Regions from separate parts of the Paenibacillus xylanilyticus genome, predicted to be linked through region 1. Evidence: riboswitches for the same ligand, from Rfam matches in the RefSeq annotation. Region 1 holds a riboswitch; each other region holds the start of a gene.
The links. Region 1 has a riboswitch for cyclic di-AMP ahead of F4V51_RS00150 (resuscitation-promoting factor). Riboswitches for the same ligand answer to the same signal wherever they lie in the genome.

Region 1 (4,238 bases):
ATACAGTAATCTGCTTTAATGGAGAGTATATGTAGATCGACATAATTTTGTAATGTACACTTTTTTTGAACAAATTAAGGTGAGAAGGGCTCCTATATATAGTAGAAATTAAATTTGTTAATTCCACATGTTGTACTCTGAAAAATCAAATGATGATGATAAAATGAGTGCATTTTATAGAATTTTGATTGGGATCGAAAACAGTTATTCGACAGGAAGGGAGAAATACAAATGATGTTATTCGACACACATACACACCTGGATGCACCGCAATTCGACGAGGACCGCGAGGAGATGATTCAACGTGCTGTTGACGCCGGGGTTGGCCGTATGATCAATGTTGGTTTCAACCGGGAGACCATTCCATCCACGATGAAGCTTGCCGAAACGTATGATTTTATATATGCTGCTGTAGGCTGGCATCCTCAGGATGCCATTACGATGCAGGAGGGCGATCTCGAGTGGATTGCGTCTCTGTGCAAACATGAAAAAGTCGTTGCCATAGGCGAAATTGGCCTGGATTATTATTGGGACACTTCACCGAAGGATGTGCAGCATCGTGTTTTAAGACAACAGATCGGACTGGCTCGTGAACTCAATATGCCTATTGTCATTCATAATCGCGATGCTCATGAAGATATTGTCAGAATTTTGCGTGAAGAGAAAGCAGGAGAAGTCGGGGGTGTGATGCACTCTTTCTCAGGAAGCTGGGAAACGGCAAAACTCTGTCTGGATCTAGGGTTCCATCTATCCTTCGGTGGACCAATTACGTTCAAAAACGCCAAGCAGCCAAAAGAGGTACTGGCGAAGGTGCCAATGGACCGATTTTTCATTGAAACCGACTCCCCATATCTTACACCACATCCTTATCGTGGAAAACGAAACGAAACAGCGCATGTACGTCTGGTTGCAGAAGCAGCTGCGGAAATTAAAGGCATTTCGGTAGAGGAAATTGCTGCAATAACGACCAAAAATGCCATGGAACGATTTGGGATTCGTTAAAAAACGAAGCAAATGCGGTGAAAAAGAGAGGTAGACGGAGCGAATTTGCTTTTTGATCCAAATAAATGAAGAATATTACAATATTTTAACCAAATATTTAGAAAAACGTACTTGAACAACGCTTTACAACATGCATCGAAACAGGATATCATCTTTTCAGTGAATTGTTGTGAGGAAAATTGGACAGATGTTCGGGGGATGAACAAAGGGACACTTTCCGATGACACAACAATACTTTTCATGAACCGATCTCGCTGAGTCTCCGTTAACGGAGAGCGGGGGAACCAATAGGGCTTAAACATCAGTGTAAGTAGCTGATGCGCATCGTTCGCTGACCCAAAAGCAGCGGATGCATTTGCGAAGCACTATTTGATTTCTTCTTTGGGTCTCGGGGTGAATTCAAGGGCATCCGCCATGAGCGGGTGACCGGAGATAGGGCGGCTCTCTTTCGCCCGAACCCGACAGCTAACCTCGCAAGCGGAAAAAGAGAGGCAACCTCGTGCATGAATTTCCGATATTCAAAATCATTCGGAAGCCACGAAAGAGTTCCTCTTACACTCTTTCTTTGGCTTTTTTGTTTTTGAATAAAAGAAATAAGGTCATCATACGGTAAGAATTCAGGTGGTGACATCATGTTGCGAAGAGTGGTTCATGGTGCAGAACCGGTCATTGAGATATCGATCAGTTCTGTAGAAAATTTGGTATAGTCGCGTCAAAGACATCATGCATTAACTTTAGACGGCGAGGCTATGAAGGAGGACGGAGAAGTGGGCACATTCCAACCAGAAGAGACCCATGAGTCACGATCATCCAGTAAGTCTTACGCGTTGCGGTGGAAGCATGAGAACATGCGTCAAATGGCACTGATCGCTATTTTCTCAATCGCGCTTACAATCATGATCTTGTTAGTCGTTTACGGTCAAGCCGGGAAACAAATTTCGCTGGTTATTGATGGCAAAGCTCAAGCGGTAGAGACTCGTACAGGAATGCTTCAAGAAATGCTGGAGGAGCAATCAATCACAGTCAGCCCCCATGATGAGGTATCCATGCCTTTGAACGGGGCAATCGCAGATGGAGACCGCATCGTTATTGAGCGGGCCGTTCCAGTCAACATTACGGCAGACGGAGACACCAAGACTCTGTATACAACCGATTCATCGGTAGAAGATGCAATTCAGAAATCTGGAATTGAAGTTGCAAGTGAGGATAAGGTTTATCCTGCGCTCGCAACACCAATCAAGGCAGATATGAAAATTCGCGTAGTGCGTGTAACAAAGCGTACAGTGGAAGTGGAACAGCCGATTGCGTACAAAGTAATCAAAACGGCTGACCCTAGCTTGTACAAAGGTGACAATCGCGTCATCGTAAACGGCAAAGAAGGTACACTTGTACAGCATATCGAAAAGGTGTTCCAGGATGGAGAGTTAGTCTCCAAAAAGATGGTGGGCAAATCGGTATCGACCAACCGTGTCGATAAAGTTATTGCTGTCGGAACCAAAGCAAAACCTGTTGTGAAGAAGCCGGAGATTCAGACGGTATCGGCCCAAACCTCCACAGCAAAGAAAGAAACGACAACGAACTCGAAGAAAACCGCTGCATCAGGCAGCAAAGTGATTACCGTCTCAGGCACTTCTTTTAAATATTCCAAAGTACTTAAAAATGTATCGATGACCGCGTACTCTTCTGAGGAGCCTGGCATTGGTACAAAAACAGCTTCCGGTACCCGGGTAACTGAAGGACGGACCATTGCGGTCGATCCAAAAGTGATTCCGATCGGCTGGTGGGTGTATATTGAGGGCCTCGGCTTCCGTCGTGCGGAAGATACTGGCGGCGCCATTAAAGGCAACAAAATCGATGTGTATTATGACAGTGTAAAGCATGCCCTGAATTTCGGACGTAAGAAAGGCAAGACGGTATATGTGATCGGTCCGGTTAAGCCGGAAGCGAACTAAAATCGTTTTACTTTGAAATGGGAATGCTATAAAATAGTTGCATGAATGAATCATGCGGAATATGCGGCGGTGGAGTCTGAATAGGCTCGCCGCCGTTTGGCAGAGAAGAGGATATTCCTCTTCTTTTTGCGTTAGAAAGGAAGAAATGGAACATGATAAAAGAAGTCATTGTGGTAGAAGGACGCGACGATACCGTCGCCATCCGGCGGGCTGTTGAGGCAGACACCATAGAGACCGGCGGATCAGCCATTAACCAGCGAATCCTGAAGCGAATTGCACTGGCACAGGAAAGACGCGGTGTAATTGTTCTTACCGACCCGGATCATGCCGGTGAGCGCATTCGCAAAATCATTGCAAACAAGGTTCCAGGCTGCAAACATGCTTTTATTCCGGAAGCGGACGCAACCCGCAAAGGGGATATCGGGGTCGAGAATGCCTCACCTGAGGCAATCCGCCATGCGCTGGAGCGTGTGCATACCTCGTACGAGGGTGTACCGAGCCAGATCGATTGGGATGACTTGATTGCAGCAGGACTGATTGTGCACCCGCAGGCAGCTGCAAGGCGTATGGAGATGGGGAATCTGCTCGGCATAGGTTACTGCAACGGAAAGCAGTTCCACAAGCGGCTGGGTGTATTCCAAATTAGCCGGGAAGAGTTTTCTGCAGCATTATCGCAAATTGAACGTGAAGGATTGTGAGCGTATGAATGGCATGGATGAGACTTTGGAAATTGCAACACCCAAGCGAACGAAAGAGATAATTCAGAGACACGGTTTCTCCTTTAAAAAAAGTCTAGGTCAGAACTTTCTGATTGATCAAAATATATTGAACAAAATTGTAAATGCAGCAGATCTGGACGAGTCCAAGGGCGCACTCGAAATCGGCCCGGGGATTGGAGCACTTACGGAGAGACTGGCCCGAGCAGCCGGCCCTGTAACCGCGGTGGAAATCGATCAGCGTTTGTTACCGATCCTTGGAGAAGTAATGGAGCCTTATCCCAACGTTCGGATACAGCACGGCGATGTGCTGAAGCTGGACTTGGCAGAGCTTTTCCGCACAGACTTTGCTAGTGTGGGCAAGGTAAGTGTTGTAGCCAATCTGCCGTATTATGTGACGACTCCTATTATGATGAAACTGCTGGAAGAGAAACTGCCGGTAGACAGCATTGTTGTTATGATCCAGAAGGAAGTAGCAGAACGTATGGCAGCTGCACCCGGCTCGAAGGACTACGGAAGCTTGAGCATTGCTGTCCAATATTACAGTGTGCCTGAATTGGTTTGCATT
Region 2 (4,238 bases), 1.5 Mb from region 1:
CTTGTGATGTTTACGAGTGACAAAAAAAGCATGGGCGCATTCGCCAACAAACTGTGGCTCAAAGTCGTCTCTTGGATCATCGCTGCCGTAATTGTGGTTCTGAACGTTTATCTGATTATCCAAACCATCATGCTGTTTTAATCTATATATGCGCTAAAACCGTCTCCCTCTTACTATAGATTTATAAAAAAAGGCTGATCCCTCCTCAAGAATATACTTGAAGGGATCAGCCTTTTAGCTTTGCCGTACACTTGCCTTGTCCTTTATTTAATGACACGAAAGTCATCTTTTTTTAATTTTATCCACTAACCCTCAGAAGGCACAAGCAGTGGAATAAGCTGTTCCAACGCTTCGATGGTCCAGTCTGCACGCTCTTGGCCCTCCAGCTCAGGCTGAAATCGTCCATAGCCCTGCAAAATCCGAATCGTTCGCATCCCCAGCTTCTTGGCAGGAATGATATCGTTATCAATCCGATCCCCAATCATGACTGCTTCCTCGGGTTCACATCCCGCCTGCTTCAAAGCCACAGCATAGAGTTCCGGATCCGGCTTCGATACACCTTCTTCTGCCGAACATGCCAGTACATCCACGTACTTCCGCAGACCGTAGCTCTCCAGGCGCTCAGCTGTCCCTGGACTCTGATTGGCAATAATGCCAATTCGATAATGGTGTGACAATTCCTTCAACACCGCGTCAGCAGAAGCGAAGGGCTTCTCCAGTTCCTTCCGGAACTTCAACTTCTCCTGGATCTTCTCCCTATGACGTTCATCGCTGATCAGCGTTCGAATGGCTACCCTCATGGGCCACTGCTCATAATTTCGGTAACAGGAGGCAAATATCTCTCGCACTTCCTCTATTTTCACCGGATAACCAAGCAAGCAGGCTTCTTTTACAAACTGCCCTATAATATCATCTACCGGCTCCCATTCGTCCACCAGCGTATCTCCTACATCAAAGAACAACCATTTTAACCCCCGTACATCCGGCACGCCTATTCCTCCTTGTTAGCCATGAACGCAATCTCTACATCAGCAATGTACATTAATGCTCAAATAAAAAAGAAGACCCACCATCAAGCATGAGTCTCCTCAGAATTCCGTTTTTCCACAAGTTCAATTATAACAGGCACCTTACACCGGATCAATCGGCAGCTATCACATTAACCATTAAGCAAGAAGCCAACTTCTCCATTAAGAGAATACACAATACGGTCAGCTCCCATCCCGCGGTAAATGCCTTTGGGGTGACTCTGTTCCGTGATCACACATAGTGATTTGGAGGTCCAGGAACGGCAGATCTGCAGGTAGCGGCAGGTCAGGTTCAAACTGTTCTCGAAAATAAAAACGTTGCCTACGCTCGACTGCGGTAGAAACCACTTCTGAGCTTCAGCTGTATTCATGCGAATGACGTTCTCCACTCCGATTCTGCGGAGCTTCCGTTCTTCCCCTGCACTGTTGGTCAGAACGGCAAACGGCATTTTTTTGTACATCAACAGCTTGATAAACTTGCGGCCCGCTTCATTCGGTGCTGTTACTAAAATCATCTCATTATCCATCGTTCGTTCCTCCCTTGGCGTGAAAAGACAACAAAAAAGAAGCGTGGGGGACCAAGGCCTCCCGAACGCTTCTTGAATAACCCATGACAAAAACGCCATGAATATGCGTACGGCTTGTTGCCTCTCCCTTTAACGCTTACGAGGTTAGCTGACGGATTCGGGCGCGAGAGTCGCCCTATTTCCGGCTTGCACCGAAAAATTCACCCCATGGATCAGCTGCAATGACAGCCATTCCGATTGGTTCCCCCGTTTCCCACCCATGAATGAATGGAAACTCAGCGATTAAAACATCGTTCCTGTTTCATATATTGACCAGAGCGATATTATCGTTTGTTTCGTTGTTCATGTTAAGTTTAATTGAATTAGAAATTACGATATGAATCATACACCCGCGACATGTTAGTGTAAAGTACGATCAGATCACCGAATGGACGAATTTAAGGCATTACATATCAATGATATCGCTTACAACCTATCCATTCTCCATCCATCTCTGTGAAGCTCGCTAATTCTCGTCCTTATGAAAAACGGTTGTAATTTTAGATATCTGTAAGTCAACATAGGAATTCAGTCAATTAGTTTTGCATTATCTAATTGTAAGCAATATAATATAACTATAGGAATCATTAACCCATTATACGATATGGAGGCGACTGATCATGTCCGTTTATGACTACAAAGTCAATACCCTTCGGGGCCAGGAAGTCGAGATGTCCGATTATCGCAACAAGGTGCTGCTGATTGTTAATACGGCGAGCAAATGTGGTCTGACCCCGCAATTTGAAGGCTTACAGGAACTCTATAACAAATTCAAAGACCGACAGTTTGAAGTACTGGGCTTCCCAAGTAACCAATTCGCTCAGGAAAAGGGATCTTCCGATGATATTGCAGAGTTCTGCCAGATGAATTACGGTGTAAGCTTCCCTATGTTTGAGAAAATTGATGTCAATGGCTCAAGCGCTCATCCTCTATTCCAGCACCTGACAACAGAGGCACCGGGACTGCTCGGATCCAAAGCCATCAAGTGGAACTTTACCAAATTCCTTGTTGATCAGAACGGACGCGTTGTGAAGCGTTATGCTCCAAAAACAACTCCTGATCAAATTGAGGCTGATATTGAGAAACTTCTGAAATAGATCTACATGGAGAGGCCATCATCAACAGGGAACCAGAGAAAGTCCGGTTCTGTGTGAATGGCCTTTCTTTATGTTGTTCCAAACGCAAAAAAAAGAGGCTTTCCATATTCGGAAAACCTCTTCTTGTCGTACATTATGATGCGGTCGAGAGGACTCGAACCTCCACGGGCATACGCCCACTACCCCCTCAAGATAGCGTGTCTGCCATTCCACCACGACCGCATGTCGTAAATAATCGGCAACAAAATTGATTATACAGGATCACATTATAAAAGTAAAGCACTTTTATTAAAACTACTTTTGCACCTGTGTTTTTCCTCCAAATATCGGTTTTTATCGTCATGATCTTTTAACTGCCGCATACATTAAATTTCAAATCTTTTATACATCTTCATTTTCAATTTGAGCTCTTCATGAGAAAACATATCATATACATAACATTATTTTTATGTGGTTAACTATTTTCAGTCATATAATGTAACATTTAAATATAATTAAAACTTAAAAACAAGAAACCATTGACAGAATACGGATATTTATGTGATTATATATATCATATAATTCGGATTTTAAACATAAAAGCATTCGGAAATCAATATTAATGTTATATAATATAACATTTTACGAACATAGGAGGCGAAAGACCGTGAACCGTGGGAATAAGCTGCTCGATTATGTCAAACTGCTTGATTCCTCCATTCATGTCGGAGGTTTTACCCATTCATTTGGTATGGATGTACACATTGCTGAAGGCAGCATCCGAAATGCCGATGATCTGGAGTCCTTCATGCGCTGCCAGCTGCATCCCAGTATCGTTCGACTTGAGGGCATGGCGATTAAAGGTATCTACAGCGCAACAGATCATAATGACACATGGCGAACAGCACTCATTGACAAGTTGGTTCACGTTCAGCGGACTCCTTCTGATCAAAGGGAGCAAGCTGCTGCCATGGGTAAAAGACTGATCAAGCTGGCCCGGGCTCTCCACCCTTGGATTGAATTCAGCCAGCTCGAACACACCCTTGCCAAATACGAGTCTGTAGGCTGCCTCTCTACTGTTCACGCCTGGATTAACCACTACCTCGATATCCCCGTCGAGGAAGCGGTAATGGGTTACTTGCACTCAGCCATGAATGCATGCATAACCGAAGCTTCCAAAGTTCTCCCCATGCATAACAATACCACCCAGGAACTGCTGGTTCGCCTGGCCGCAGACCTGGAGCATGAATGGAACACCGTTAGCGCCTCCGCTGCGGATGGACCGGCACAGCCAACCTCCATGTCCATGAAATCGCTGTTCCCCAGCTTCCACATGCTTGGCGCAGGGCTGCATGCTTATCGCGCCTAATCTTACCGACTCCAAGCTCCCCTCATATTTCCCCAAACGAAAAAAGCACGCAGCAACCTCCTTGCTGACGTGCTTTTTCTTGTATGTCTATAGAACATCACGTTTTTACGTCATTATTTAATATTAATACACTATTTTTCATTGTTTCTAATTGTTACATGACGTAAATACGTATATAATGTAATGAACAGCTCGCATC
Region 3 (4,238 bases), 2.2 Mb from region 1:
CAGCACCCGGAATGCCTGTTTCATGCGTTTCCCCTCTCAGGCCCCATAATAGTTTGGACATGCGGGTACCATGGTACAAGGTATGCTTGACCCTGGTAACTCATGACAATTGTAAGAAGCTTTCGTTCTCAGAATCGGTCAATGATGGAGGAAAGCCGATTTCGCTTGAACTGACAGCCTCATCTATGATACTTTTACCTCATAGGATAGGCTTGGGAGGTCGAATGATGGAAATATTAAAACAACGAATATTACAAGAAGGCGTAGTCATCTCGGATCAGGTGCTGAAGCTGGACGGATTATTGAATCACCAGATTGATCCTGCACTGACAATGGAGATGGGCCGCGAGTTTGCTGCTCGCTTTCGTGAAAGTGGAGTGACACGGGTCATTACCGTGGAATCTTCAGGGATCCCGGTTGCTTTTGCCGCAGCACATGAACTTGGGGTGCCGCTCGTATTTGCCCGTCGAAAAAAGACACTTCTGGCAGATCCCGATGCCTACTGTGAACGTGTACCTTCCTTTACCAAAGGGATCGTAACCGATATTATGGTATCCCGCGAATATATTCATGAGAATGACCGTATTTTGTTTATAGACGATATTATCGCCAACGGAGATGCAGCTCGCGGTGTCATTAAGATCATTGAACGTTCAGGGGCGGAGCTCGTCGGATTCGGTGTCGTGGTCGAGAAATGTTTTCAGGCCGGTGCACGTACGATCCGCGAGCAGGGCATTCCGGTGGAAGCTTTGGTGCGCATTCGTTCACTGAATGATGGAACCGTGCAATTCGACGATAACCAAATGTGACAGTTTAAAGGAAAAAGCCTATTTTTTGAACAATGCCTTTGCATGACCGCGAATTTCATTTATAATGGGGTTATGTTAGGGAGAGGAGGCAACACCATGGGGAACCAACCGGCATCAGAACAATTTTTTATTGAAAAGCTGGCGGAGTCGAAAGTTCATTTTGAACGTGCCCTGGATTGTAAACATACGGAATTCGATGACCTTTATCCCTATATGATTGAACATCCTCAATTTTTCTGGTACAAACGCTATGTTGCCTGGTCAGAGTTGCTGACCATTGTAGGCTTGTGTGAAGAGTTGTCCTTCGCTTGGAAAGAACAATTTACACCACATCAAGTGGAGTACCTTGAAGAACGTGTGATGTCCGCCAAAGTGCTTGATTTTTGGTTCGAGAAGAACGACAGCAAAGAGCACGCGCAGCGGTAACTTTCAGTCGGGATATTTTTCGAATGACATAACAGTCCAATACAGTCACGTGAGACCTAAATGACTCTTCATTTAGGTCTCTTTTTGTAAATTATTTTGAAACATAGGAGCCATAGACATGATTAGTGATGCAGAATTGGATGCACTGCGCTTATCGGGTGAAAAAGTAAGAGTGGTACGGGATGGTCTGGAATCCAACGACGTAACAGGAATTGTCGTTGCATGGGATGGGGAACAGGTGCTTATCCGTCGCCAGAACAGACGTGTGGTTAAGCTGGACCGCAGCTATCGCTATCAGCTCTTTAGTGAACCGCGCCAAAGTCCGGCTGAATGAATAGAGCCGCTCTGGAGACGGATGCATGGAATTACCATGGATGGTTTGGCATAATTCCGCCACTCGGGAGAGAAGATAGGTACAGCGAGAATTCGTAAACTTATCAGCCGAGAGGATGTGCGGGTAGCCATGACATTGATGAATGATAAGGTACATGCCTACAAGGATCAGATTGGAGAATTAAGCGATGTGTTGCCTGGCGTAGTCAAAGCGTATCACGATTTTACAGGTGAATGCTTTCAGTCAGGTGCCATCGACGCCAAAACCAAGCAGCTGATTGCCCTCGGCATCGGATTGTTTGCCAATAACGAAGTATGTACGTTTTACCACGTAGAAGAGGCCCGTGCGAAGGGCGCAACCGATCAGGAGATTATGGAGACGGTTGCGGTAGCTGGAGCGGTAGGCGGCGGTCACGCGCTGTCTCAAGGCGCAATGCGTGTGCAAAAAGCGTTGCACTAAGGTTTTCCTGCAAGTGAGTCTGAATAACCAGACAGCAAAACAGGCTCTGGAGCATTCCAGAGCCTGTTTCTTGTCCAACTTATATTTTTCCAAGCATCTTGTTATACATAAATTGTCCGGTCACCCGGCGCGCTGTTACATAGCGGTCACTGAAGTATGGATTCGACATTTTGGTGATGCTGACACCTTTACTGCTGGAAGCATGAGCGAATTGTCCGCCCCCGATGTATACGCCTGTATGCGAAATTCCGCTGCCTGAAGTGTTGAAGAATACTAGATCCCCTGTGCGGATATTGGCCTTGGATACCGGAGTACCCGCCTTGGCTTGCTGCTGTGACGTACGTGGCAATTCAATGCTATATTTTTGGAAAATATATCTCATAAATCCAGAGCAATCAAACCCGGCCAGCGTCGTGCCGCCCCACTTATAAGGTATTCCAGTCATGTTGTTAACGACGGTGTTAATACTGCTCGCCTCAGTGCTTGCTGCACCAGATGTAAATAGAACGGCTGCGCCAAAAATAGAAATGATCAGTTTTTTCAAAATCAATGTTCTCCCTTCGATGCCTACGGAGTTAGCTAAGGGTTCGGTAGAAGGTTCCCTATATTTCCTATGTATAAGAATAATTCACCCAAAATGGTTCCCCCGTTTTCAAACATGAAACTCGGCAAATGAATAATTAATATTTTGTAACCTTTTGAAACTATATTGCATAAATGCGTAATTGTCAAACCTTTCTTCCTTCTGCAATGTTAACGGAATTCAAGACTTTTTGTGGAAAGTAGTAGTTCTCCATGTTTATTTATGATGACAAAAACGTAATTTGTGTTTCATCAGCGCAAAAATTGGACAAATAAGTAAATTGGAGTAGTAGAGGAGAGCGTGGTTCATTTTTAGCAGGGAAAGTTTGTTCTCAAGCAGATTTTAATTCCTTTTGGTTATCTTAGTTTTATACTAAATCATTTAAGTGTTGACACACTGAATTTCACATGATATATTATTTCTTGTCGCCGCGATAGATTATCTCGGAGATATGCCATATGCGGTCGTGGCGGAATTGGCAGACGCGCACGGTTCAGGTCCGTGTGGGCTAACCCCCCGTGGAGGTTCGAGTCCTCTCGACCGCATCATAAGAAGAAAAGGTTTCTCGTTAGGCTAACGCCTGCGGGAGACCTTTTTTTATGTCTTTTTACTTGACCATAAGACCATAACTACGATACACACATCGTTACTTAAACAACGTCCTTCGAATCGATCTTATAGCAGCGGCTCACTTGCAAAATCTTCGGTGTAAGGGGGAGAAATGCCTGTTCTATGGCTGTTGTACCCCCGCTTTCATGGTGAAATGTACGCAAAATTCCGAATTGTACCTACCCTGAGCATAATACATCCACTATTCTTTTCACGTAAGGAAAGCGCTATCATTATGGATTTTGAATTCACTATTTCAGAGGGGGTAGGGATGATTTGAAGCGAATGGGTAAACGGATAGTGATGGTTTTTCTGGTGTTCATCTTTGCGGCAGTTCAGTTTGGATTTACAGGGACCAAAGGTCGTGTGGTTGAAGCGGCTGCAGAGACGACATTAGCTGAGAAACCTTACATGGGCTGGAGCAGTTACAGTATGCAGGTGTATGACCCTTCCGTAAAATGGACATCAGCGGAGAGCATCAAGAAGCAATCGGATGCCATGCGCGAGAAGTTACAGGCTCATGGCTATGAATATATCAATATTGATGCGGGATGGAACGGAGATAATGATGAATACGGAAGACCGATTCCTAACCAAGAACTGTATCCGAACGGATTCCAGGAGGTTATCGACTATGTTCATAACAATGGTCAGAAGATCGGGATCTATCTGATTCCCGGATTGTCCATTGATGCATACAATAAAAACCTTGAGATCTATGGGACGGGCGGAGCTTGCCGAATGCAGGATATTGCTTATCAGCCGCTTACCGTGATGGATGCTTGGAATGCGTATACCTACAAGATTGATTTTTCGAATCCATGTGCTCAGAAATACATCGATTCCATTGCAGATCTTCTGGGCGAGTGGGGCATTAACTTTGTCAAATTCGACAGCGTGACTCCAGGATCAGGCATTAACAATCTGAGCCGGGATGCACGAGGCGATGTGGAGGCTTGGTCCAAGGCTTTGGCAAGGCACAATATCTGGTTCGAGCTTTCATGGGCACTGGACCATA

Region 2: it holds a riboswitch for cyclic di-AMP, as region 1 does, so the genes downstream of both, F4V51_RS06640 (hypothetical protein) here and F4V51_RS00150 (resuscitation-promoting factor) in region 1, are expected to answer to the same signal.
Region 3: it holds a riboswitch for cyclic di-AMP, as region 1 does, so the genes downstream of both, F4V51_RS10200 (C40 family peptidase) here and F4V51_RS00150 (resuscitation-promoting factor) in region 1, are expected to answer to the same signal.

What each region holds. Positions count from the first base shown of each region.
Region 1 covers NZ_CP044310.1:31,090-35,327, forward strand. The annotation lists gene F4V51_RS00145 (TatD family hydrolase) at 232-1,002, shown strand; cyclic di-AMP (ydaO/yuaA leader) riboswitch at 1,245-1,498, shown strand; gene F4V51_RS00150 (resuscitation-promoting factor) at 1,770-2,954, shown strand; gene rnmV (ribonuclease M5) at 3,107-3,652, shown strand; gene rsmA (16S rRNA (adenine(1518)-N(6)/adenine(1519)-N(6))-dimethyltransferase RsmA) at 3,666-4,238, shown strand, end outside.
Region 2 covers NZ_CP044310.1:1,496,546-1,500,783, reverse strand. The annotation lists gene F4V51_RS06650 (Nramp family divalent metal transporter) at 1-141, shown strand, start outside; gene F4V51_RS06645 (HAD family hydrolase) at 306-989, opposite strand; gene F4V51_RS06640 (hypothetical protein) at 1,160-1,555, opposite strand; cyclic di-AMP (ydaO/yuaA leader) riboswitch at 1,674-1,846, opposite strand; gene F4V51_RS06635 (glutathione peroxidase) at 2,215-2,691, shown strand; tRNA gene F4V51_RS06630 (tRNA-Leu) at 2,831-2,913, opposite strand; gene F4V51_RS06625 (urease accessory protein UreF) at 3,338-4,039, shown strand.
Region 3 covers NZ_CP044310.1:2,226,334-2,230,571, forward strand. The annotation lists gene F4V51_RS10175 (YkvI family membrane protein) at 1-24, opposite strand, end outside; gene F4V51_RS10180 (xanthine phosphoribosyltransferase) at 228-809, shown strand; gene F4V51_RS10185 (hypothetical protein) at 906-1,235, shown strand; gene F4V51_RS10190 (hypothetical protein) at 1,354-1,569, shown strand; gene F4V51_RS10195 (carboxymuconolactone decarboxylase family protein) at 1,699-2,028, shown strand; gene F4V51_RS10200 (C40 family peptidase) at 2,108-2,572, opposite strand; cyclic di-AMP (ydaO/yuaA leader) riboswitch at 2,578-2,709, opposite strand; tRNA gene F4V51_RS10205 (tRNA-Leu) at 3,072-3,156, shown strand; gene F4V51_RS10210 (X2-like carbohydrate binding domain-containing protein) at 3,506-4,238, shown strand, end outside.